DNA from 2 places in the Lysinibacillus parviboronicapiens genome. Region 2 is predicted to be linked to the other one. Evidence: a T-box and tRNA genes for the amino acid it is inferred to sense, from the RefSeq annotation. Region 2 holds a T-box; the other holds one or more tRNA genes.
What was found. The T-box of region 2 lies ahead of leuS (leucine--tRNA ligase). A T-box ahead of a tRNA ligase gene usually reads a tRNA of that ligase, here a tRNA-Leu.
Positions count from the first base shown of each region.

Region 1: it encodes a tRNA-Leu, which carries the amino acid that the T-box ahead of leuS (leucine--tRNA ligase) is inferred to sense. The anticodon was not compared.

Region 1 is NZ_CP073713.1:4,365,590-4,376,636, reverse strand. Features, by position in the region: gene C9J31_RS21150 (Tex family protein) at 1-1,718, shown strand, start outside; gene C9J31_RS21145 (SprT family protein) at 1,782-2,243, shown strand; tRNA gene C9J31_RS21140 (tRNA-Asn) at 2,337-2,413, shown strand; tRNA gene C9J31_RS21135 (tRNA-Glu) at 2,415-2,486, shown strand; tRNA gene C9J31_RS21130 (tRNA-Asp) at 2,513-2,588, shown strand; tRNA gene C9J31_RS21125 (tRNA-Gln) at 2,594-2,668, shown strand; tRNA gene C9J31_RS21120 (tRNA-Lys) at 2,685-2,757, shown strand; tRNA gene C9J31_RS21115 (tRNA-Leu) at 2,825-2,910, shown strand; tRNA gene C9J31_RS21110 (tRNA-Arg) at 2,930-3,006, shown strand; tRNA gene C9J31_RS21105 (tRNA-Gly) at 3,031-3,104, shown strand; rRNA gene C9J31_RS21100 (16S ribosomal RNA) at 3,324-4,875, shown strand; rRNA gene C9J31_RS21095 (23S ribosomal RNA) at 5,185-8,113, shown strand; rRNA gene rrf (5S ribosomal RNA) at 8,256-8,371, shown strand; tRNA gene C9J31_RS21085 (tRNA-Asp) at 8,532-8,607, shown strand; gene C9J31_RS21080 (hypothetical protein) at 8,875-9,216, shown strand; gene tsaE (tRNA (adenosine(37)-N6)-threonylcarbamoyltransferase complex ATPase subunit type 1 TsaE) at 9,328-9,777, shown strand; gene tsaB (tRNA (adenosine(37)-N6)-threonylcarbamoyltransferase complex dimerization subunit type 1 TsaB) at 9,774-10,481, shown strand; gene rimI (ribosomal protein S18-alanine N-acetyltransferase) at 10,474-10,926, shown strand; gene tsaD (tRNA (adenosine(37)-N6)-threonylcarbamoyltransferase complex transferase subunit TsaD) at 10,926-11,047, shown strand, end outside.
Region 2 is NZ_CP073713.1:3,705,619-3,716,665, forward strand. Features, by position in the region: gene C9J31_RS17855 (hypothetical protein) at 1-287, opposite strand, end outside; gene C9J31_RS17860 (sigma-70 family RNA polymerase sigma factor) at 274-795, opposite strand; gene leuS (leucine--tRNA ligase) at 1,169-3,586, opposite strand; T-box leader at 3,678-3,890, opposite strand; gene C9J31_RS17870 (transposase) at 4,143-4,706, shown strand; one part of gene C9J31_RS17875 (IS3 family transposase) at 4,775-5,652, opposite strand; one part of gene C9J31_RS17875 (IS3 family transposase) at 5,652-5,925, opposite strand; gene C9J31_RS17880 (SulP family inorganic anion transporter) at 6,057-7,805, opposite strand; gene C9J31_RS17885 (ArsR/SmtB family transcription factor) at 7,909-8,295, opposite strand; gene C9J31_RS17890 (MDR family MFS transporter) at 8,430-9,608, opposite strand; gene mnmL (tRNA modification radical SAM protein MnmL/YtqA) at 9,963-10,919, shown strand; gene mnmM (tRNA 5-(aminomethyl)-2-thiouridylate-methyltransferase MnmM) at 10,916-11,047, shown strand, end outside.

The DNA of each region.
Region 1 (11,047 bases), 660 kb from region 2:
CAGCTGAAGAAGCATTAACAGGTGCACGTGATATTCTGGCAGAGCGCTTTGCTGATGACGCGGGTATCCGAGAAAAAATCCGTATGTTTTCTTGGAAAGAGGGCGTACTGGCAACAAGCGTGAAGAATGCGGAAGCAGACGAGAAAAATGTTTTCGAAATGTATTATGAGTATGAAGAGCCTGTCAACCGTATAGTCCCACATCGTATACTAGCTGTGAACCGTGGGGAGAAAGAAGAGATTTTAAAAGTTGCGATTCATGTTCCGATAGATCGAGTGCTCATGATTATGTGGAAGGAGTGGATTCCAGCGACAGGCTCTTCACCTGCAATTTCTGAAGTGAAATTAGCCATTGAAGACTCTTATAAGCGACTAATCCAACCATCTATTGAACGTGAATTACGAAACGAGTTAACAGAAAAGGCGGAAACTCAAGCCATTCATATATTCTCTGAAAATCTTCGTAATCTATTATTACAACCACCGATGAAGGGTAAGTATGTTTTAGGGGTAGACCCTGCTTACCGAACAGGCTGTAAATTAGCTGTTGTGGATGAAACAGGTAAAATGCTTGAAGTGACGGCCATTTACCCTCATCCGCCGAAACCAGATGTAGCAAAATCAACATCAGTCGTGAAGTCGATTTTAGCAAAATACCCAATTAGTATTATTGCTATTGGTAACGGTACAGCTTCTCGAGAAACGGAGCAATTCATTGCAGATGTATTGAATGAAGTTAATAATGATGTGGCATATGTCATTGTCAATGAAGCCGGTGCTTCAGTTTATTCTGCATCTGATGTAGCACGGGCTGAGTTTCCTGATTTACAAGTAGAGCAACGAAGTGCTGTATCGATTGCGCGTCGTCTGCAAGATCCTTTATCGGAATTAGTGAAAATTGAACCGAAAGCAGTCGGTGTTGGTCAGTACCAACATGATGTTTCGCAAAAGAAACTAACAGAGTCGTTAACGTTTATAGTAGAAACTGCAGTAAATCAGGTTGGAGTAGATGTTAATACAGCTTCGGCATCGCTACTTCAATATGTCTCTGGTCTGTCGAAAACAGTTGCAGAGAATATTGTTAAAGTGCGTGAAGAGAATGGACAATTTACTACACGAACACAGTTGAAAAAAATTCCACGACTCGGCGCAAAAACATACGAGCAAGCAATAGGTTTCTTACGTGTACCAGAAGCGAAAAACCCTTTTGACGGGACTGGTATCCATCCAGAAAGCTACAGTTTAGCAGAGCAAATTTTAGAAGCGGCACATATAACTAAAAAAGAAATAGGCTCTCAGAAAGCAGAAGAAGCAATTGCAACCCTAGATGTGCAAGTTTTAAGTGAAGATCTAGGAATTGGTGTTGTTACAATTCAAGATATAATGGATACTTTAATGAAGCCAAGTCGTGATCCACGTGATGCCTTTCCTCAGCCATTACTCAAAACAGATGTATTGAAAATGGAAGATTTAAAAGTAGGTATGGAGTTACAAGGGACAGTTAGAAACGTAGTTGATTTTGGCGCGTTTGTTGATATTGGTGTAAAACAGGATGGTCTTGTTCATATTTCTAAGTTGCAGAAGAAACGTATTAAGCATCCATTAGAAGTCGTAGCATTAGGTGATATTGTTACGGTATGGGTAGAGCAAATAGAAGTAAATAAAGGGCGCATTTCATTAACAATGCTACCACCAAGAGATCAAATGATTGAAAAGTAATAATTTTTAGCCACACTGTCTATACTACGCAGTGTGGTATTCTTGTTGTTAGAGGTGAATGTTATGACCAACGAGGAACTGCAACAACTTGTTAATCGAATTTCATTAGAAAACTTTCATAAACCATTTCTGCATCAAGCTTACTTCAACGCGAGGTTACGTTCCACAGGTGGCCGCTATCTATTACAATCACACCATATTGAAATAAACCCTAAGGCGTTTGAAATATATGGAGTGAGGGAAGTAGAAGGAATAGTTCGTCATGAACTATGCCACTATCATTTGCATTTAGAAGGGAAAGGCTATCAGCATCGTGACAAAGATTTCCGAGATTTATTAAAAAAAGTGGATGCACCTCGCTTTTGTTCTACTTTGCAAACGTCTACATCTACGGGGAAGAAAGAGCGACCTCTTCATACATATAGATGTGTAAAATGCCAGCAGCTATATCTTAGAAAGATTAGATTAAATGTGAAGAAGTACTGCTGTGGCAAGTGCTCAGGACCTTTAAAATTAATGCAATAAAAAAACTTTAAGAAAAAGGTTGACGTTTTCTTAAGATATCCCTATAATAGTAAAAGTCGACAAGATAACAATGACGACTTAACAATAAATTATTCCGAAGTAGCTCAGTTGGTAGTAGCACCTGACTGTTAATCAGGTTGTCGCAGGTTCGAGTCCTGCCTTCGGAGCCATGGCCCCTTGGTCAAGCGGTTAAGACACCGCCCTTTCACGGCGGTAACACGGGTTCGAATCCCGTAGGGGTCATTTTTTAAAAAAATAGTAATAACATTGGTCCCGTGGTGTAGCGGTTAACATGCCTGCCTGTCACGCAGGAGATCGCCGGTTCGATCCCGGTCGGGACCGCCATTTATTGGGGTATAGCCAAGCGGTAAGGCAACGGATTTTGATTCCGTCATGCCTAGGTTCGAATCCTAGTACCCCAGCCATTTATTTCTTATATTTGAGCCATTAGCTCAGTTGGTAGAGCATCTGACTTTTAATCAGAGGGTCGAAGGTTCGAGTCCTTCATGGCTCATCATTTCTAAGGAAAAGACTTGACATTTCAAAATATCGCAGTATAATAAGAAAGTTACTAATTGAATGCGGTCGTGGCGGAATGGCAGACGCGCTAGGTTGAGGGCCTAGTGGGGGCAACCCCGTGGAGGTTCAAGTCCTCTCGGCCGCACCAAGTCATCTAACTAATATATGCGCCCGTAGCTCAATTGGATAGAGCGTCTGACTACGGATCAGAAGGTTGTGGGTTCGACTCCTGCCGGGCGCGCCATAAAAAAAGAATCACCTATATAACGCGGGTGTAGTTTAATGGTAAAACCTCAGCCTTCCAAGCTGATGTCGTGAGTTCGATTCTCATCACCCGCTCCAAAAATACTTTTAAAAAACATATTGACATTTGATTTCACAAGAGTTATGATATAGAAGTTGTCTCTTGGAGATGGCGATATGAATGATATGAACCTTGAAAACTGAACATGCAAAACGTAATCAATAACGTTTTTAGTAACTAACTTCGGTTAGTGAATAAAACAAAATTTGGACATCAAAATTGATGCCAGCAAAACAATTTGAGCTAATCAAATTTCTTTTATGGAGAGTTTGATCCTGGCTCAGGACGAACGCTGGCGGCGTGCCTAATACATGCAAGTCGAGCGAATGATGAGGAAGCTTGCTTCCTCTGATTTAGCGGCGGACGGGTGAGTAACACGTGGGCAACCTACCTTATAGTTTGGGATAACTCCGGGAAACCGGGGCTAATACCAAATAATCTCTTTTACTTCATGGTGAAAGACTAAAAGACGGTTTCGGCTGTCGCTATAGGATGGGCCCGCGGCGCATTAGCTAGTTGGTGAGGTAACGGCTCACCAAGGCAACGATGCGTAGCCGACCTGAGAGGGTGATCGGCCACACTGGGACTGAGACACGGCCCAGACTCCTACGGGAGGCAGCAGTAGGGAATCTTCCACAATGGGCGAAAGCCTGATGGAGCAACGCCGCGTGAGTGAAGAAGGATTTCGGTTCGTAAAACTCTGTTGTAAGGGAAGAACAAGTACAGTAGTAACTGGCTGTACCTTGACGGTACCTTATTAGAAAGCCACGGCTAACTACGTGCCAGCAGCCGCGGTAATACGTAGGTGGCAAGCGTTGTCCGGAATTATTGGGCGTAAAGCGCGCGCAGGTGGTTTCTTAAGTCTGATGTGAAAGCCCACGGCTCAACCGTGGAGGGTCATTGGAAACTGGGAGACTTGAGTGCAGAAGAGGATAGTGGAATTCCAAGTGTAGCGGTGAAATGCGTAGAGATTTGGAGGAACACCAGTGGCGAAGGCGACTATCTGGTCTGTAACTGACACTGAGGCGCGAAAGCGTGGGGAGCAAACAGGATTAGATACCCTGGTAGTCCACGCCGTAAACGATGAGTGCTAAGTGTTAGGGGGTTTCCGCCCCTTAGTGCTGCAGCTAACGCATTAAGCACTCCGCCTGGGGAGTACGGTCGCAAGACTGAAACTCAAAGGAATTGACGGGGGCCCGCACAAGCGGTGGAGCATGTGGTTTAATTCGAAGCAACGCGAAGAACCTTACCAGGTCTTGACATCCCATTGACCACTGTAGAGATACAGTTTTCCCTTCGGGGACAACGGTGACAGGTGGTGCATGGTTGTCGTCAGCTCGTGTCGTGAGATGTTGGGTTAAGTCCCGCAACGAGCGCAACCCTTGATCTTAGTTGCCATCATTTAGTTGGGCACTCTAAGGTGACTGCCGGTGACAAACCGGAGGAAGGTGGGGATGACGTCAAATCATCATGCCCCTTATGACCTGGGCTACACACGTGCTACAATGGACGATACAAACGGTTGCCAACTCGCGAGAGGGAGCTAATCCGATAAAGTCGTTCTCAGTTCGGATTGTAGGCTGCAACTCGCCTACATGAAGCCGGAATCGCTAGTAATCGCGGATCAGCATGCCGCGGTGAATACGTTCCCGGGCCTTGTACACACCGCCCGTCACACCACGAGAGTTTGTAACACCCGAAGTCGGTGAGGTAACCTTTTGGAGCCAGCCGCCGAAGGTGGGATAGATGATTGGGGTGAAGTCGTAACAAGGTAGCCGTATCGGAAGGTGCGGCTGGATCACCTCCTTTCTAAGGATATTTTCGGAATACAAACCTTGGGTTTGTAAGATTACGTTTTGCGTTCAGTTTTGAAGGTTCATTCTTCTGAATGAATAACTTCAAAACTTGTTCTTTGAAAACTGGATAAAACGACATTGAAATAGTAACAAACACATTTATTTTTTAAGTTTTTTAGGCTTAATAACAGATAATGTAGGGTTTCAAGACACAAGTAGTTCTAGGAAGCAAGCGAGAGAGGAAAGGAGCGTACCTTAGTACGTGACTGACTGAACGAGTGAAGCTGACAACGAAATACGCAGTGTATTGGAAGCCGACGTAGGTTAAGTTATTAAGGGCGCACGGCGAATGCCTTGGCACTAGGAGCCGAAGAAGGACGGCACTAACACCGATATGCTTCGGGGAGCTGTAAGTGAGCTTTGATCCGGAGATTTCCGAATGGGGGAACCCACTACGTTTAATCGCGTAGTATCTTGACGTGAATACATAGCGTCTTGAAGGCAGACCCAGGGAACTGAAACATCTAAGTACCTGGAGGAAGAGAAAGAAAAATCGATTCCCTGAGTAGCGGCGAGCGAAACGGGAAGAGCCCAAACCAAGAGGCTTGCCTCTTGGGGTTGTAGGACACTCAATACGGAGTTACAAAAGAATGAGTTAGATGAAGCGACTTGGAAAGGTCCGCCAGAGCAGGTAAAAGCCCTGTAGTCGAAAGTTCATTCCCTCCTGAGTGGATCCTGAGTACGGCGGAACACGTGAAATTCCGTCGGAATCTGGGAGGACCATCTCCCAAGGCTAAATACTACCTAGTGACCGATAGTGAACCAGTACCGTGAGGGAAAGGTGAAAAGCACCCCGGAAGGGGAGTGAAAGAGATCCTGAAACCGTGTGCCTACAAGTAGTTAGAGCCCGTTAATGGGTGATAGCGTGCCTTTTGTAGAATGAACCGGCGAGTTACGATTACGTGCGAGGTTAAGTTTTAGAAGACGGAGCCGCAGCGAAAGCGAGTCTGAATAGGGCGAATTAGTACGTGGTCGTAGACCCGAAACCAGGTGATCTACCCATGTCCAGGGTGAAGGTAAGGTAACACTTACTGGAGGCCCGAACCCACGCACGTTGAAAAGTGCGGGGATGAGGTGTGGGTAGCGGAGAAATTCCAATCGAACCTGGAGATAGCTGGTTCTCTCCGAAATAGCTTTAGGGCTAGCCTCGTGATGAGAATACTGGAGGTAGAGCACTGTTTGGACTAGGGGGCCATCCCGGTTTACCGAATTCAGACAAACTCCGAATGCCAGATATTTATACACGGGAGTCAGACTGCGAGTGATAAGATCCGTAGTCAAAAGGGAAACAGCCCAGACCACCAGCTAAGGTCCCAAAGTAATCGTTAAGTGGAAAAGGATGTGGCGTTGCATAGACAACCAGGATGTTGGCTTAGAAGCAGCCATCATTTAAAGAGTGCGTAATAGCTCACTGGTCGAGTGACGCTGCGCCGAAAATGTATCGGGGCTAAACGATTCACCGAAGCTGTGGATTGACATCTACGATGTCAGTGGTAGGAGAGCGTTCTAAGTGCGTTGAAGTCAGACCGGAAGGACTGGTGGAGCGCTTAGAAGTGAGAATGCCGGTATGAGTAGCGAAAGACGGGTGAGAATCCCGTCCACCGTATGACTAAGGTTTCCTGAGGAAGGCTCGTCCGCTCAGGGTTAGTCGGGACCTAAGCCGAGGCCGATAGGCGTAGGCGATGGACAACAGGTTGATATTCCTGTACCACCTCCTCACCGTTTGAGAAATGGGGGGACGCAGTAGGATAGGGTAAGCGCGCCGTTGGTTGTGCGCGTCCAAGCAGTAAGGCGTGTGTGTAGGCAAATCCGCACACTGTAACGTTGAGCTGTGATGGCGAGTCCTTTAAGGACGAAGTTCCTGATTTCACACTGCCAAGAAAAGCCTCTATCGAGGTGAGAGGTGCCCGTACCGCAAACCGACACAGGTAGTCGAGGAGAGAATCCTAAGGTGTGCGAGAGAACTCTCGTTAAGGAACTCGGCAAAATGACCCCGTAACTTCGGGAGAAGGGGTGCTCTTGAGCGTGCAAGCGCATGAGAGCCGCAGTGAATAGGCCCAGGCGACTGTTTAGCAAAAACACAGGTCTCTGCAAAACCGTAAGGTGACGTATAGGGGCTGACGCCTGCCCGGTGCTGGAAGGTTAAGAGGAGTGGTTAGCGCAAGCGAAGCTGCGAATTGAAGCCCCAGTAAACGGCGGCCGTAACTATAACGGTCCTAAGGTAGCGAAATTCCTTGTCGGGTAAGTTCCGACCCGCACGAAAGGCGTAACGATCTGGGCACTGTCTCAACGAGAGACTCGGTGAAATTATAGTACCTGTGAAGATGCAGGTTACCCGCGACAGGACGGAAAGACCCCGTGGAGCTTTACTGTAGCCTGATATTGAATTTTGGTACAACTTGTACAGGATAGGTAGGAGCCAGAGATCTCGGAGCGCCAGCTTCGAAGGAGGCGTCGGTGGGATACTACCCTGGTTGTATTGAAATTCTAACCCATGCCCCTTAGCGGGGCAGGAGACAGTGTCAGGCGGACAGTTTGACTGGGGCGGTCGCCTCCTAAAAGGTAACGGAGGCGCCCAAAGGTTCCCTCAGAATGGTTGGAAATCATTCGTAGAGTGTAAAGGCACAAGGGAGCTTGACTGCGAGACCTACAAGTCGAGCAGGGTCGAAAGACGGGCTTAGTGATCCGGTGGTTCCGCATGGAAGGGCCATCGCTCAACGGATAAAAGCTACCCCGGGGATAACAGGCTTATCTCCCCCAAGAGTCCACATCGACGGGGAGGTTTGGCACCTCGATGTCGGCTCATCGCATCCTGGGGCTGTAGTCGGTCCCAAGGGTTGGGCTGTTCGCCCATTAAAGCGGTACGCGAGCTGGGTTCAGAACGTCGTGAGACAGTTCGGTCCCTATCCGTCGTGGGCGTAGGAAATTTGAGAGGAGCTGTCCTTAGTACGAGAGGACCGGGATGGACACACCGCTGGTGTACCAGTTGTCTTGCCAAAGGCATCGCTGGGTAGCTATGTGTGGACGGGATAAGTGCTGAAAGCATCTAAGCATGAAGCCCCCCTCAAGATGAGATTTCCCATTACGCAAGTAAGTAAGATCCCTCAAAGACGATGAGGTAGATAGGTTCGAGGTGGAAGTGTGGTGACACATGGAGCTGACGAATACTAATCGATCGAGGACTTAACCAAAATGTTTGAAACATTCAATGCACCGTTTATCCAGTTTTGAAAGAACAACAACTTTCTAAAAGAGGGTTTCAAGATACGAGTAGTTCGAGAAAGCGATTGAAGCTGACAAAGAAAGACGACGTATATTAAAAGCCAACAATAGTCTAGTGATGATGGCAAAGAGGTCACACCCGTTCCCATACCGAACACGGAAGTTAAGCTCTTTAGCGCCGATGGTAGTTGGGGGCTTCCCCCTGTGAGAGTAGGACGTCGCTAGGCATGTAAGACAGTCAGCATAGTGCTGACTGTTTTTTTGTACACTTTATTAGGTAGTTAGTAGCAACATGGATTAAAATTTTTTTGCTATATTTGTTGGAAATATGAAAAAAAACATTGTATAGCGAAAATATTTATGTTATATTTATTAATGTCTTAAAGAGGTCCCGTGGTGTAGCGGTTAACATGCCTGCCTGTCACGCAGGAGATCGCCGGTTCGATCCCGGTCGGGACCGCCATTTATTGATTATACAGCTCTTATGATATGAAAATATCATAAGGGCTTTTTTATTTATAGTGGCATAATAAGTTAGCTGAAAAGGAAACACCAAATTGAGAGAAGACCAGACACGGAAGTTATAGGAACTAAATTGTATATCATTACATATGTATAGTGAGACAGAAAGCATTTAATTCTTCCATATAAGCAAAAAGTTTTAAGTTTCTCAATCGACAGTGATGGGTACTGAGTTAGTAGTAGATTGAAAGTGTACGGAGGTGATTGTATGCGATATTACTATTTCTGGAGAATGATATATACAGGCATATTCATAGGATTATTAGTTATTTTGGGAGGGTGTATAGATCGAATTATTGAAATAGAAGAATCAAATACGTATCACTGGCAAAAAAATATGAATCAAACAGAATTTGAACAATTAAAAGAAGGGATGACATATTTAGAAGTCATCGAAATAGCAGGAGGCCATGGAGAAAAAGTAAGGGATAATCATTACCGCTGGGATGATGAAATACTGTTGACGCAAGCCTATATTGTTCAATTTAAGGATGAAAAATTGCTAAGTAAAGAGATTATTATAGTGAAAGGGCATTCCACTAGAAAGTAGACACGTCTAAAGAGGACGTGTTTATTTTTTTGAAAATTACTGGATGCTTTGAACATTTGCGCATGTTTCGGTAAACTAGAAGTAATGTAGCTAGGAGAGGACAAAAAGAAAATGTTTGAAATAATTATGAGGTCACTAGAAGATACGGAGAATTTTGCACTAAAGCTAGCGGAATTACTAGAAGCACAGGATACCATTACGTTAGAGGGGGATCTTGGCGCTGGTAAGACTACATTTACAAAGGCACTCGCAAAAGGGCTGGGTGTGACGAGAACAGTTAATAGCCCAACTTTTACAATTATCAAACAGTATGAGGGGCGTTTACCTTTTAATCATTTAGATGTATATCGTTTGGCGGAAAGCGATGAAGACCTTGGGTGGGACGAGTTATTTTACGGGGATGCCGTGTCAGTTGTTGAATGGGCCCATTTAATCGAACAGGATTTACCGCGGGAACGTTTAGCAATTGAAATTTACCGAATTGGGGACAATGAACGTCGTTTTGTGTTAACGCCCAATGGAGAGCGATATGAGGCATTATGTGAGGAGCTAATGAAATGATCTGGTTAGGAATTGAAACAGCGAATGCGCCGCTTTCTGTTGCTGTTGTAAAGGATGGTAAGGTAGTGGCAGAGGTTATCCAAAATATTAAATTAACACATTCTGCAGGAGCAATGCCTGCAATTGAAAATATTCTTGCAAACGCAGGAATAAAAACCAACGAATTAGATGCCATTGCTGTATCAGAGGGACCTGGTTCGTATACGGGTGTACGTATTGGTGTCACGCTTGCCAAAACACTAGCTTGGACACTACAAAAGCCATTAGTCGGTGTATCTAGTTTAAAGGCATTGGCAGCCAATGCTGCACTTTATGATGGACTAATTTGTCCTATCTTTGATGCGCGTCGTAATAATGTCTACACAGCTGTTTATAATGGAGCTGGATTCGATGTGGTTGTAGCAGATTATCACGATCATATAGACGGACTGTTAAACCGTTTGAAGGCTTTTGAATCGCCAATATTATTTATTGGAGCAGATGTCGATATCTTTTGGGATAAAATCATAGAGGTCCTTGGTGATTATGCGCTCCGAGCGCCATTTAGTGATGACTTACCTCGTGCTAGTGAGGTAATACGTTTAGCAAGTATGAGAGACTTGCCGAGCGTAGAGGCAATACATCATTTTATACCGCAATACAAGCGTATTGCTGAGGCTGAGGCAAACTGGTTAAAGGAACAAAAGGAGAAGGCACATGAGTAATGATGTAACGTATCGTAAAATGGTATCTGAAGATGTACCAGCAGTATATGCAATTGAGCTAGCATCATTTCCAGTGCCTTGGACACTTGATTCTTTTTACTATGAAATGCATGAAAATCAGTATGCTTATTACGTTCTAGCAGTGGATGAAAGCAATAATATTATAGGTTTTTGTGGTATGTGGATGGTCATAGATGCTGCACAAATTACGAATGTGGCAGTTATAGAGACTGCTCGTGGGCGTGGTATTGGCGAAGGTTTAATGCGAGAGGCGATACGCATTGCACGTGAACACGGCATGGATGTAATGAGTCTAGAGGTGCGTGAGAGCAATACAGTGGCACAAAATCTTTATCGTAAGCTTGCATTTCAAGATGGCGGTATACGTAAGGGTTATTATACAGATAACGGGGAGGATGCCCTTGTCATGTGGGTGAATTTATAATGGATAATCTAGTTATTTTAGCAATTGAATCAAGTTGTGATGAAACAGCAGCAGCCATTATTCGTAATGGTTCAGAGATTATTTCGAATGTTGTGGCTTCACAAATCGAAAGTCATAAACG
Region 2 (11,047 bases):
CATCGATCGTTATTATTGGTGACTGTAAATTTCTTAATTGAGGGCTGTTCCTTCATCACTTCGTCTAGTTGGGCAATTGTCTGTCGTTCATCGGTTTTTGTCCAAGGTCCAGCGAGTATGGAGAGAACTAAAATAGATAACGTTGCAAATAGCACAACAGAATACTGCCAATGCACCTTTTTTCTAGATGGTTTCTTCGTTTGTTGTAATATGCTCTCTTTTAACTGCTGTGAAAAAAGAGCATCTTCACCAAGTTCACGATTTAATTTGTCCTTAAAAGATGTCATCTTCTAGCACCTCCCAATCGCTTTGTTCGAGTTTTCCTTGTAGTCTGTGTCTTGCACGGCGTAACCTTGTTTTTACTGTATTTTCACTACAAGCAAGCACATCTGCTATGTCACCCACTTTTAGTTCCTGGTAATAATAAAGAACTAGCACTTCTCTATAAACAATCGGTAGCTCAAACAGAGCTGTTTTTAAAGTTATTCGCTCATCAGCTTCAATTAAATCCGTTTCTGGCGTACGTTTACTTGCCCTAATATGGATCTTTTCAAATAACAGATATCGTTTATTTTTCCAACTGCGTAAATGATCATGACTTTTATGTACAGTAATTTTCACTAAATATGTTTTTAGCGAAGCTCTTTGTTCAAAGCAATGCTGTTGACGATAATAGGCGAGAAACACATCCTGTACAATTTCTTCTGCAATCGCCCAGTCTTTTACGTACAAATAAGCGACTCGGAGACAATATTCACCGTGTTCATCCATAATGGCTGCCAATTGCTCACTCAAACAAACACCTCCTTTTCCCGTTCTCTCTATAGTCGTCAGGAATCTTCACTTGGTTTCAGTATAGAGAAAAAAGTGCCCAAATACTGGACACTTTTTCTAAATATCGATAAGCATTCTCCTATTTGAGTGATGTAATGACTAATGACTAGGTCCTTCTAGCGGCTAACATTCTCTAGTTGAAACGATCTGCGGGATAACTGTGAATTCCCTTATTAAAAAGAAACATTTCTTTACTATAACAATAAAAGATGGAATATATTTTACCTATTCTTAACTTCATGCCCATATGAATCTTTCCTAAAACTACATCAATAAAAAAAGAACCGAGTAATGTGCTTATCATAAGCATATTACTCGGTTCTCCACAAATTATTTATTTTACAACGATGTTCACAAGCTTACCTGGAATCACAATTACTTTTACTAAAGTTTTGCCCGCCATATATTCCTGTACTTTGTCGTCTGCTAATGCTACCTTTTCAATATCTTCTTTGGAAGCATCTTTTGCGACAATAATTTTCGCACGTACTTTACCTGCTACTTGGACAGCCACTTCTACTTCGTCATCCACTAATTTGGATTCATCATATGCTGGCCATTCTTCGTACGAAATTGACCCTTCGTGTCCAAGCAATTGCCATAATTCTTCTGCAACGTGAGGCACGATTGGTGCAAGCATCTTCACAAAGCCTTGTGCGTAAGCTGTTGGCACTACATCAGCTTTATAGCAATCATTAATGAATACCATCATTTGTGAAATAGCCGTATTAAAGCGAATACCTTCATAGTCTTCTGTCACTTTTTTCACTGTTTGGTGGAATGATTTTTCAAGGGACTTATCTTTTGACACTTGAATTTTCTCTGATAACGTACCTTCTTCTTCATTGACAAATAGACGCCAAATGCGATCTAAGAAACGACGAGCACCGTCTAAGCCATTCGTTGACCATGCAACAGAAGCCTCAAGAGGACCCATGAACATTTCATAGAGACGCAATGTATCTGCACCATGAGAGGCAATGATTTCATCTGGGTTCACAACATTGCCTTTTGATTTAGACATTTTTTCGTTACCTTCTCCAAGAATCATCCCTTGGTTGAATAGCTTTTGGAATGGTTCTTTCGTGTGTACTACGCCTAAATCGTATAGAACTTTATGCCAGAAGCGTGCGTAAAGTAAATGCAGTACCGCATGTTCCGCTCCACCGATATATATATCAACCGGTAACCAGCGTTTTAGTAACTCTGGATCTGCAATTGCTTCCGTATTGTTCGGATCGATATAGCGCAGGAAGTACCAACTTGAACCTGCCCATTGTGGCATTGTATTCGTTTCGCGACGTCCCTTCTTGCCTGTTTCAGGATCTACAACATTGACCCAATCTGTAATATTAGCCAGTGGTGATTCACCTGTACCAGAAGGACGAATATTATCTGTTTTCGGTAGCATTAATGGTAATTCTGATTCTGGTACTGGAGTCGTTGTACCATCTTCCCAATGAATCATTGGAATCGGCTCACCCCAATAACGTTGACGGGAGAATAGCCAGTCACGTAGACGATAAGAAATTTTCTTCTCACCCACACCTTTTTGCTCTAACCATTCGATCGCTTTAGCGATTGCTTCCACTTTTTCAAGACCATCTAAGAAACCAGAGTTAATATGTTTACCATCGCCAGTGAACGCTTCATTTTCGATGTCTCCACCTTCAAGCACTGCTTTAATATCTAAACCAAATTCTTTGGCAAATTCATAGTCACGCTCATCATGTGCAGGAACTGCCATAATTGCGCCTGTACCGTAAGTAGCAAGAACATAATCAGCAATCCAAATTGGCATTTTCTCGCCATTTACGGGGTTTACTGCATAAGCGCCTGTGAAGACACCTGTTTTTTCTTTCGCTAAATCTGTTCGCTCTAAGTCGGATTTTAATTTTACTTTATCTAGATACGTTTCAACTGCTTGTTTTTGATCAGCAGTTGTAATTTGCGCCACTAATTTATGTTCTGGTGCAAGTACTGCGTAAGTTGCACCAAATAATGTATCTGGGCGTGTTGTAAAGACAGTAAAGTTTTTGTCCGTACCCTTAATGTCAAATGTTACTTCTGCACCTTCTGAACGGCCAATCCAGTTACGTTGCATATCTTTGATTGATTCTGGCCAGTCTACATCTTCTAAATCATCGATTAAACGATCCGCATAAGCAGTAATTTTTAGCATCCATTGCTTCATTGGACGACGTTCTACTGGGTGACCACCACGCTCTGATTTCCCATCAATGACTTCTTCGTTCGCAAGGACTGTTCCTAATGCTGGGCACCAGTTTACAGCGACTTCATCTATATATGCTAAACCTTTTTTATACAGTTGAATGAAAATCCATTGTGTCCATTTGTAGTATTCTGGATCTGTTGTGTTAATCTCTCGATCCCAGTCATAGCTAAAACCTAATTCTTGAATTTGACGCTTGAATGTAGCAATATTTTTTGCCGTAAATTCAGCTGGGTCATTTCCAGTATCTAGTGCATATTGTTCTGCTGGTAATCCAAATGCATCCCAGCCCATTGGATGTAACACATTGTAGCCTTGCATACGCTTGAAGCGCGAAAGGATATCTGTTGCTGTATAACCTTCTGGATGTCCTACATGAAGACCTGCACCAGATGGATACGGGAACATGTCTAATGCATAAAATTTCGGTTTGTCCGTTTCATTTTCTGTTTTAAATGTTTTGTTGTCAGCCCAATATTGCTGCCATTTTTTTTCGATTTGTTGATGAATAAAACTCAAGTGATTTCCTCCTTTTATATGTGGGGTGCTACTTACTGTTAGAATTGACAAAATATTTAAAAAATAAAAAAACTCGCCCCTTTCTTCGTTAGAAAGGGACGAGAGAATTCGTATCTCCCGCGGTACCACCCAAATTAGTGATCACACTCGGCTCAAGCTTCCTTAACGCGGAAGGAACGGCACACGTGGATTTCACGCGAGCAGACTCAGCAGGCGAGTTCAATTTGCTTTCTTACTAGCTTCCACCACCCGCTAGCTCTCTAAAAAGAACGCCAAATCTACTATTCCTCATCACTGTCTTTACATGTATTGCATTTATTCTAATGGAAAGTTCAAAAAAGCACAAGTGCTTTCCTTTTTGGTGCCTGGCACCCACACAATTCTCAAACAATTAGCAAAAAAATTTTTTCATGGTTATTTTTATAGGGATTTCAAAATTATCAGTGTTTTTCTGTCATCAAAATGAAAATATTAGTTATTTTTAAGGCATGTGTGTATTTGACGAGACTGGTCATCATTTTTATGCTAAAGAAAACTACTTAGGAGGGAAAGTCTTATGGCTAGAAAAAAGCGTCAGTGGTCCCCATATCATTACAATCATGTCGTGATGCGTGGTAATAATCGCCAAATTATTTTTAGTAACTCTGCTGATTACCAAGCGTTTTTTCGTGTCCTGCAATATGCCCATCAAAAATATACATTTAGTATCGTCGCTTATTGCATTATGTCTAAGCACTATCATCTGCTTATACGTTCCCCTGAAGTGCCGTTAGGGAAAGTTATGGCTATTATTAACCGCCGTTACAGTGAATACTTCAAACAGAAATATCAATATACTGGTCAGCTTTACGAGCGTCGATATTTCGCAGAGCTTGTTCCCTCCCCCATAGGCATGCTCACCGTAAGTCGCTACATTCACCGCAACCCCATCTCAACAAACACGCCGATAGTTGAAAAAATGGAACACTATCCATACAGTTCCTATCAGCACTACAAGTACAATATTCCCTCGCACCACTCTTTTCTTGATACAACTTTACTAAAAACCTTTTTACCCCAAAACTCACACGCCTATTGCCATTATTGTGAGGAAGAACAAAACGAGCAATTGATGCACTGAACACAAAAAACTCCGGATGAGATTTTCGGGACTGACCCCTGTATATAAGACAGAGATCAAAAAAGCATTTACCCAACCAGTTGTCGATATTGTACCGGCGACTGGTTGTTTAGTTTCGCTTGTATTCGGATATAGTTATAATACTTTACATAGTCTTTGACAGTTTGTTCTACGATTGCCGTCGTAGTACGCCTTAAATTGTCTAAGTAAAATGTTTCAGACTTTAATGCAGAATGAAATGATTCAATTGGGGCATTGTCAGCGGGCGTACCTTTACGGGACATGCTCATGATAATGCCTTTCCCTTTTACGGCCTGTTGATATCGATAAGACGTGTACACCGAACCTTGGTCACTGTGTAGTGTACACCCATCGGGTAAAGTACCTAGTTGGGATAAGGTATTCAACACAAAATCAGTATCTTGGCAATCACCAATCGAGTAGGCGATAATCTCGCCATTATATAAATCTTGAATACTTGAAAGATACAATTGTTTCTGACCAAATGGCAAGTAAGTAATATCGGTAACGAGCTTTTGTAAAGGTGCAGTTGCCTCAAAATTACGGTTCAATAAATTATCTGCGATATAGTAGGGTTGTCCAGTTTGTTTCCGTTTTTTTACTTTTACTCGACACTGCCAACCATATTTTTGCATGATACGTTGCACGACTTTATGATTCACGCGTATTTCTTGGCGTAAGAGTGCAGTAATTTTCCGATAACCATATCGGAATTTATGCGCACGACAGAGTTCTCCAATATGTCGTTCAATCGCCTGACGAGACCTTGCATCCGCAGATGCCTGTTTCCAACGATAGTAGGTAGATCGTGCAATTCCTAAATGTGCACATATATCCTTCACGCACAACGTTTCTTTTAGCGTCTCTACTAACTGTACAGCTACTTCTCCAACCACTTCCTCTCCAACTCTGCGTACTTTTTTAAAACCTCAATTTGTTGCTTTAAATAACGGTTCTCCATTACTAATTTTGTTTGTTCATTCTCATATTCAGGACCTTTACCAAAGGTATATTGTTTACCTACAGGTTGTTCAAATCGGTGTATTTCTCCGTTTCTATACCAACGCATCCATGTTTCCACTTGTGTTTTATGCCTTATATTTAATTCAATTAAAACCTGCTTCGTTGGTATACCAGCCAATCGCATCTCAATAGCCTTCATTTTTACTTCGTATGGATAACTCACTCTTGTTCCCATAGAAAAAACACCTCCTAATTGAAGTTTAGGTATCTAAACCCGAATTCAATCGAAGATGCTTTTTTTATTTGTCTATACTTTTGGGGTCAGTTCCTTCCTCATACGGAGCTTTTTTTAATTGTAGTAAATTGTCAGAATTTTTCGTGTGCCAGGCACCCCGGTTTCCCTGGTTTCGATAGTTCTGTGCATTCACGGAACGCAAAATGCTTGCACCCTACACATTGCGTTTCATCCAAATAACTTAGAGCTTTATTGATAGCATCTCCTGTGTGCGGATAGAAGTTTTCTTCACCAATTTTCTCATATAAGCCATTTCGCCGAAGTGCCTCTTTTAATTCCGCTTGCACACCTGTGATTAACACTGTGCCACCTCGATTTGTGAAACTTTCCACTATATTGCTAAAATAAGATTCACCTGTAGAATCCATGAAGGGCACTTTACTCATTCGTAAAATTAAAATTTTTGGATGATAATGAAGTGAATTTAAAATCGTTTGCTCAAAAGTTTGTGCTGCACCGAAAAATAATGGCCCTTCAATTGTGTAAATACTAACTTGCGGACAATCATGTTTTTGATTGACCACATTCGGTTGCACCTTGCCACTCGTTTTAGAATGATCTGGTAAAACCTTCGAGACTACAAGCTTCTCACTCATGCGCTTCGCAAATAATACAACCGCTAAAACAAGACCAACTTCAACAGCCAATGTTAAACTCGTGAAAACCGTAAGTAAAAATGTAATAAGCAGAACAAGTGAATCTCCCGATTTCAATTTTACAATATGTGCAAAATGCCGCTGTTCACTCATATTCCAAGCAACGACCATTAAAACAGGCGCCATACTTGCCAATGGAATATGAGAAGCATAAGGGGCTAATAACAATAGTGTCACTAACACAAATACCCCATGAATAATGCCTGACACCGGCGAAGCTGCACCCGTCTTAATATTGGTAGCGGTACGAGCAATGGCACCCGTTGCAGGAATCCCTCCAAATAAAGGCGTTACAATATTAGCAATCCCTTGTCCAACAAGCTCCCGATTGCTGTTATGTTTACTATTTGTCATACCATCCGCTACGACTGCCGATAATAGGGATTCAATCCCTCCAAGCATAGCAATGACAAATGCAGGTCCTATTAATAATTGAATACGCTCGAATGTAATTTCAGGAATCGAAAATTTTGGTAAGGTATTAGGAATTTCACCATAGGCTGTTGCAATTGTCGCTACTTGTCCTGAGAAGAACAATGTTGCGATAAGTGTAGAAATAACAATTCCAGCTAGAGCTCCTGGTACTTTTGGCAATATTTTTGGTGTTGCAAGAATTATTACAAGACTAATGATGGCTATTAAAATACTATAATAATTTGTCGTGCCTACATGCATGACAAGTTCTTTTATATTCGCAATAAAATACTCGTGTCGTTTAATACCTGTTAGACCTAGAAAATTAGCAATTTGACCTGTAAAAATAATTACTGCAATACCAGCTGTGAATCCGATAGTTACAGGCCGTGGGATAAATTTTATGAGCGTGCCTAACTTAAAAGTCCCCATTAAACATAACATAATGCCAGCCATCAAACCGGCAATCAATAATTTTTCATAACCATAAGTGAGCACGATACCTAACAGAATTGGGACAAATGCGCCTGTAGGTCCCCCTATTTGATATTTCGAACCTCCAAATACCGAGATAAGTATCCCTGCGATACATGCTGTATAAATACCATACTCAGGTTTAACACCTGACGCAATCGCGAAGGACATTGCTAATGGGATGGCAACAATACCGACAATAATGCCTGACAGTAAATCTTTTTTAAAAAGACCAACAGAATATCCTTCAAGCCGCCCTGTAAACTGTGACTTCATAGTAAATCTTCCCTTCGAATTAATTCATCGAATCAAGTTAGCAAGATTACCTTTCATTAGAATTCAGGATACTTTCCAAGGAGATAAAAGATAATCTCTTATATCATGTCATCGTATTTTCACTGACAGTCATTTCTTCTAATCTTGAAATGGTATTGACTAAATGATTGTTAAAAATTTTCTTTGCAACGTCTAGTAATTCTATAATCATCGGATCACTCAAAGAATAGTAAACTTTTTTACCCTCTTTCGTCCCATATACAATATTCTTCGTCCGCAAGACACTCAGCTGTTGGGAAACGGCTGAACCTTCTTTCTCAAGACAGCTTTGAATTTCATTCACACTTTTCTTACCATCAACCAATAATTCAAGAATCCTTATGCGTAATGGATGTGCTAAAGCTTTAAAAAAATCAGCTTTAAATTGTTGTAAACCTTCTTCCACGTAGTTCCCCCCATTCTGACTGTACTTTGTGACTAGGCTTATCATGTTTATATATTCAAATATTTGAATATGTATGATTGTAATCCTTAACCCAATTGATTTCAACTACAAAATAAAAAAAGCGTATGAAAAATCTGCTTTAGCACACTTTTCACACACTTAATATCTGATTCTCATATTTAATCTATAATTATATGATTTCTTTTTAACGGACGATCATACAGTAGGCATGGGATAATGGCCATTAACACAATAACGACTAAAATCGATACAAGCACAATCATACCGAACTGATCAACCATTATGCCACCGAATAAAGGACCAATCATACGACCGCCAGTCGCTGCGCTATTAATAATGCCCTGATAGAAGCCTTGACGCCCTTTTGGGGCAAGCAGATTGGCAATAGTCGGTAAGGCAGGCGTATAGAATATTTCGCCGAATGTTAAAACAACCATTGCAGCGGCAAACATTTTAAAGTCGCTCGCAAATGCAATAATCCCAAATGATATCGCAATCAGAATAACTCCAAATACTAATTGAGTTTTTAATTTATCTTCCCAACGCTTCACCAATGGCGCGATTAATGGTTGGGCTAAAACAATAAGTAAGCCATTAATCGTCCAGAGTAAACTATATTGCTTTAAGCCAAGACCTAAATCCTGCGTATAGGAAGAAATAGTCGCACTCCATTGTGAATAAGCAAGCCAACATAACACAGATGATGAACTAAGTATTAACAATGCATAGAATGGCGCTTTATTTATGATGCGTTTACTTTCACTCACTACATTTTTAGGCGCAATGCTTCTCGCATCTAACCCTTTAAAAGTCAATAATGCAATAAAGAAAAACAGAGTATACATCCCTAAATTTACCATAAATACGTAGTCAAATCTATAATCTGCGACAATGCCTGCAAGGGCAGGACCTACTGCGACACCTAAATTTTGTGCTAAGTAAATCGAGTTAAACGCCTTGCGACCTCCCTCAGGCCAAGCCGCTCCGGCTAATGCAAACATCCCAGGGAAGACAATACCGCCACTAAAACCAAGAATCGTTAAGAACCACACATAATGTGGCCATCCATGCCAAATGGTTAGTCCGATTAAGGAAACAATCGTCAATAAAATACCTAACATAATTGACTTATAGCCACCTATTCTATCAAATAAATAACCACCTAGTAGATTGCCTAACACACCCGCAGCTGAATTCAGCATCAATACAAAGCCAGCCATTGCAAGTGACTTACCTAAATAGTCATGCATATATATGGCATTTAAAGGCCATAAAAAAGAGTTGCCCGTTGTGTTCACAAGCATACCGATAATTAGAAACCAAACACTTTTTGGCATATCATGTCCTCCGTTATTTCGCTACTCTAAATAGTTAGTTTATGCTGAAATATGAAAATGTACAAGGAAAATAAATTTACCTTTCCTTCATATATGTGAACTTACTTGGTAATAGGATTTTCACTTCACAAATTACTGACCGATACGGTCCACTTATAAGTAATCTCAGGCATCAGGGAACTTATTATTGTTCTTTCATTTACTTACTTACGGTTACTAAAACATCGGCTAATTGTCCTACTCTATTTTTGTTTTAAAGTGAACGGTTAGCAACTGCTTGTGCAGAATAAAATCATTACTTCATGACGGAAGCGCAAGCACGTGATAATATATAGTGTTAGAGGAGTGAAATACATGTCAGAAACAAACTTTCCTTTTCCTTCTGAAGGGAAAAGATACTATACATGGAATCGCTATTTACGCGATCAATTTGGGCATAAAGTATTTAAAGTAGCGCTTGATGCAGGTTTTGACTGCCCGAATCGTGATGGCACAGTCGCATTTGGTGGCTGTACATTTTGTAGTGCAGCAGGTTCTGGTGATTTTGCAGGAAACAAAGTTGATGCAATCGATGTGCAATTCGCTGAAATTCGTGACAAAATGCATCAAAAATGGAAGGATGGCAAATACATGGCTTACTTCCAAGCTTACACAAATACCCATGCTCCCCTTGCAGTTTTAAAAGAGAAATTTGAAGCTGCATTGGCACAAGAAGGTGTAGTTGGGCTATCAATTGCAACTCGTCCAGACTGCCTACCAGATGATATTGTCGCATATTTAGCAGAGCTAAACGAACGTACGTATTTATGGATTGAACTCGGTCTTCAAACAGTGCATGAAAAAACGGCAAATCTTATTAACCGCGCCCATGATTATGCAACGTATGTAGAAGGCATAGAAAAGCTTCGCAAACATGGTATCCGTGTCTGCTCTCATATCATTAACGGACTTCCCCTGGAAGACTATGACATGATGATGGAAACTGCTCGTGAAGTGGCAAAGCTCGATGTCCAAGGTATTAAAATTCATTTACTTCATCTATTAAAAGGTACACCAATGGTAAAGCAATATGAAAAAGGAATGCTAAAATTTTTAGATCAGGATGTTTATACGAAGCTAGTAGCAGATCAATTAGAAATATTGCCACCAAATATGGTCATACATCGCATAACAGGTGATGGACCAATCGATTTAATGATTGGGCCTATGTGGAGTGTTAATAAATGGGAAGTATTGAACGGCATTGATGCGGAATTAGAACGACGTGGAAGCTGGCAAGGTAAACTTTTTCAGACTGAGGTCGTAAAATGAAGCTACAACGTGTTTTACAATATGCCCAGCAACTATTAACAGAAGCGATTGAAGATGGGGATACAGTCGTGGACGCAACTGCTGGCAATGGGCATGATACTTTATTTTTAGCACAGCTCGTTGGTGAT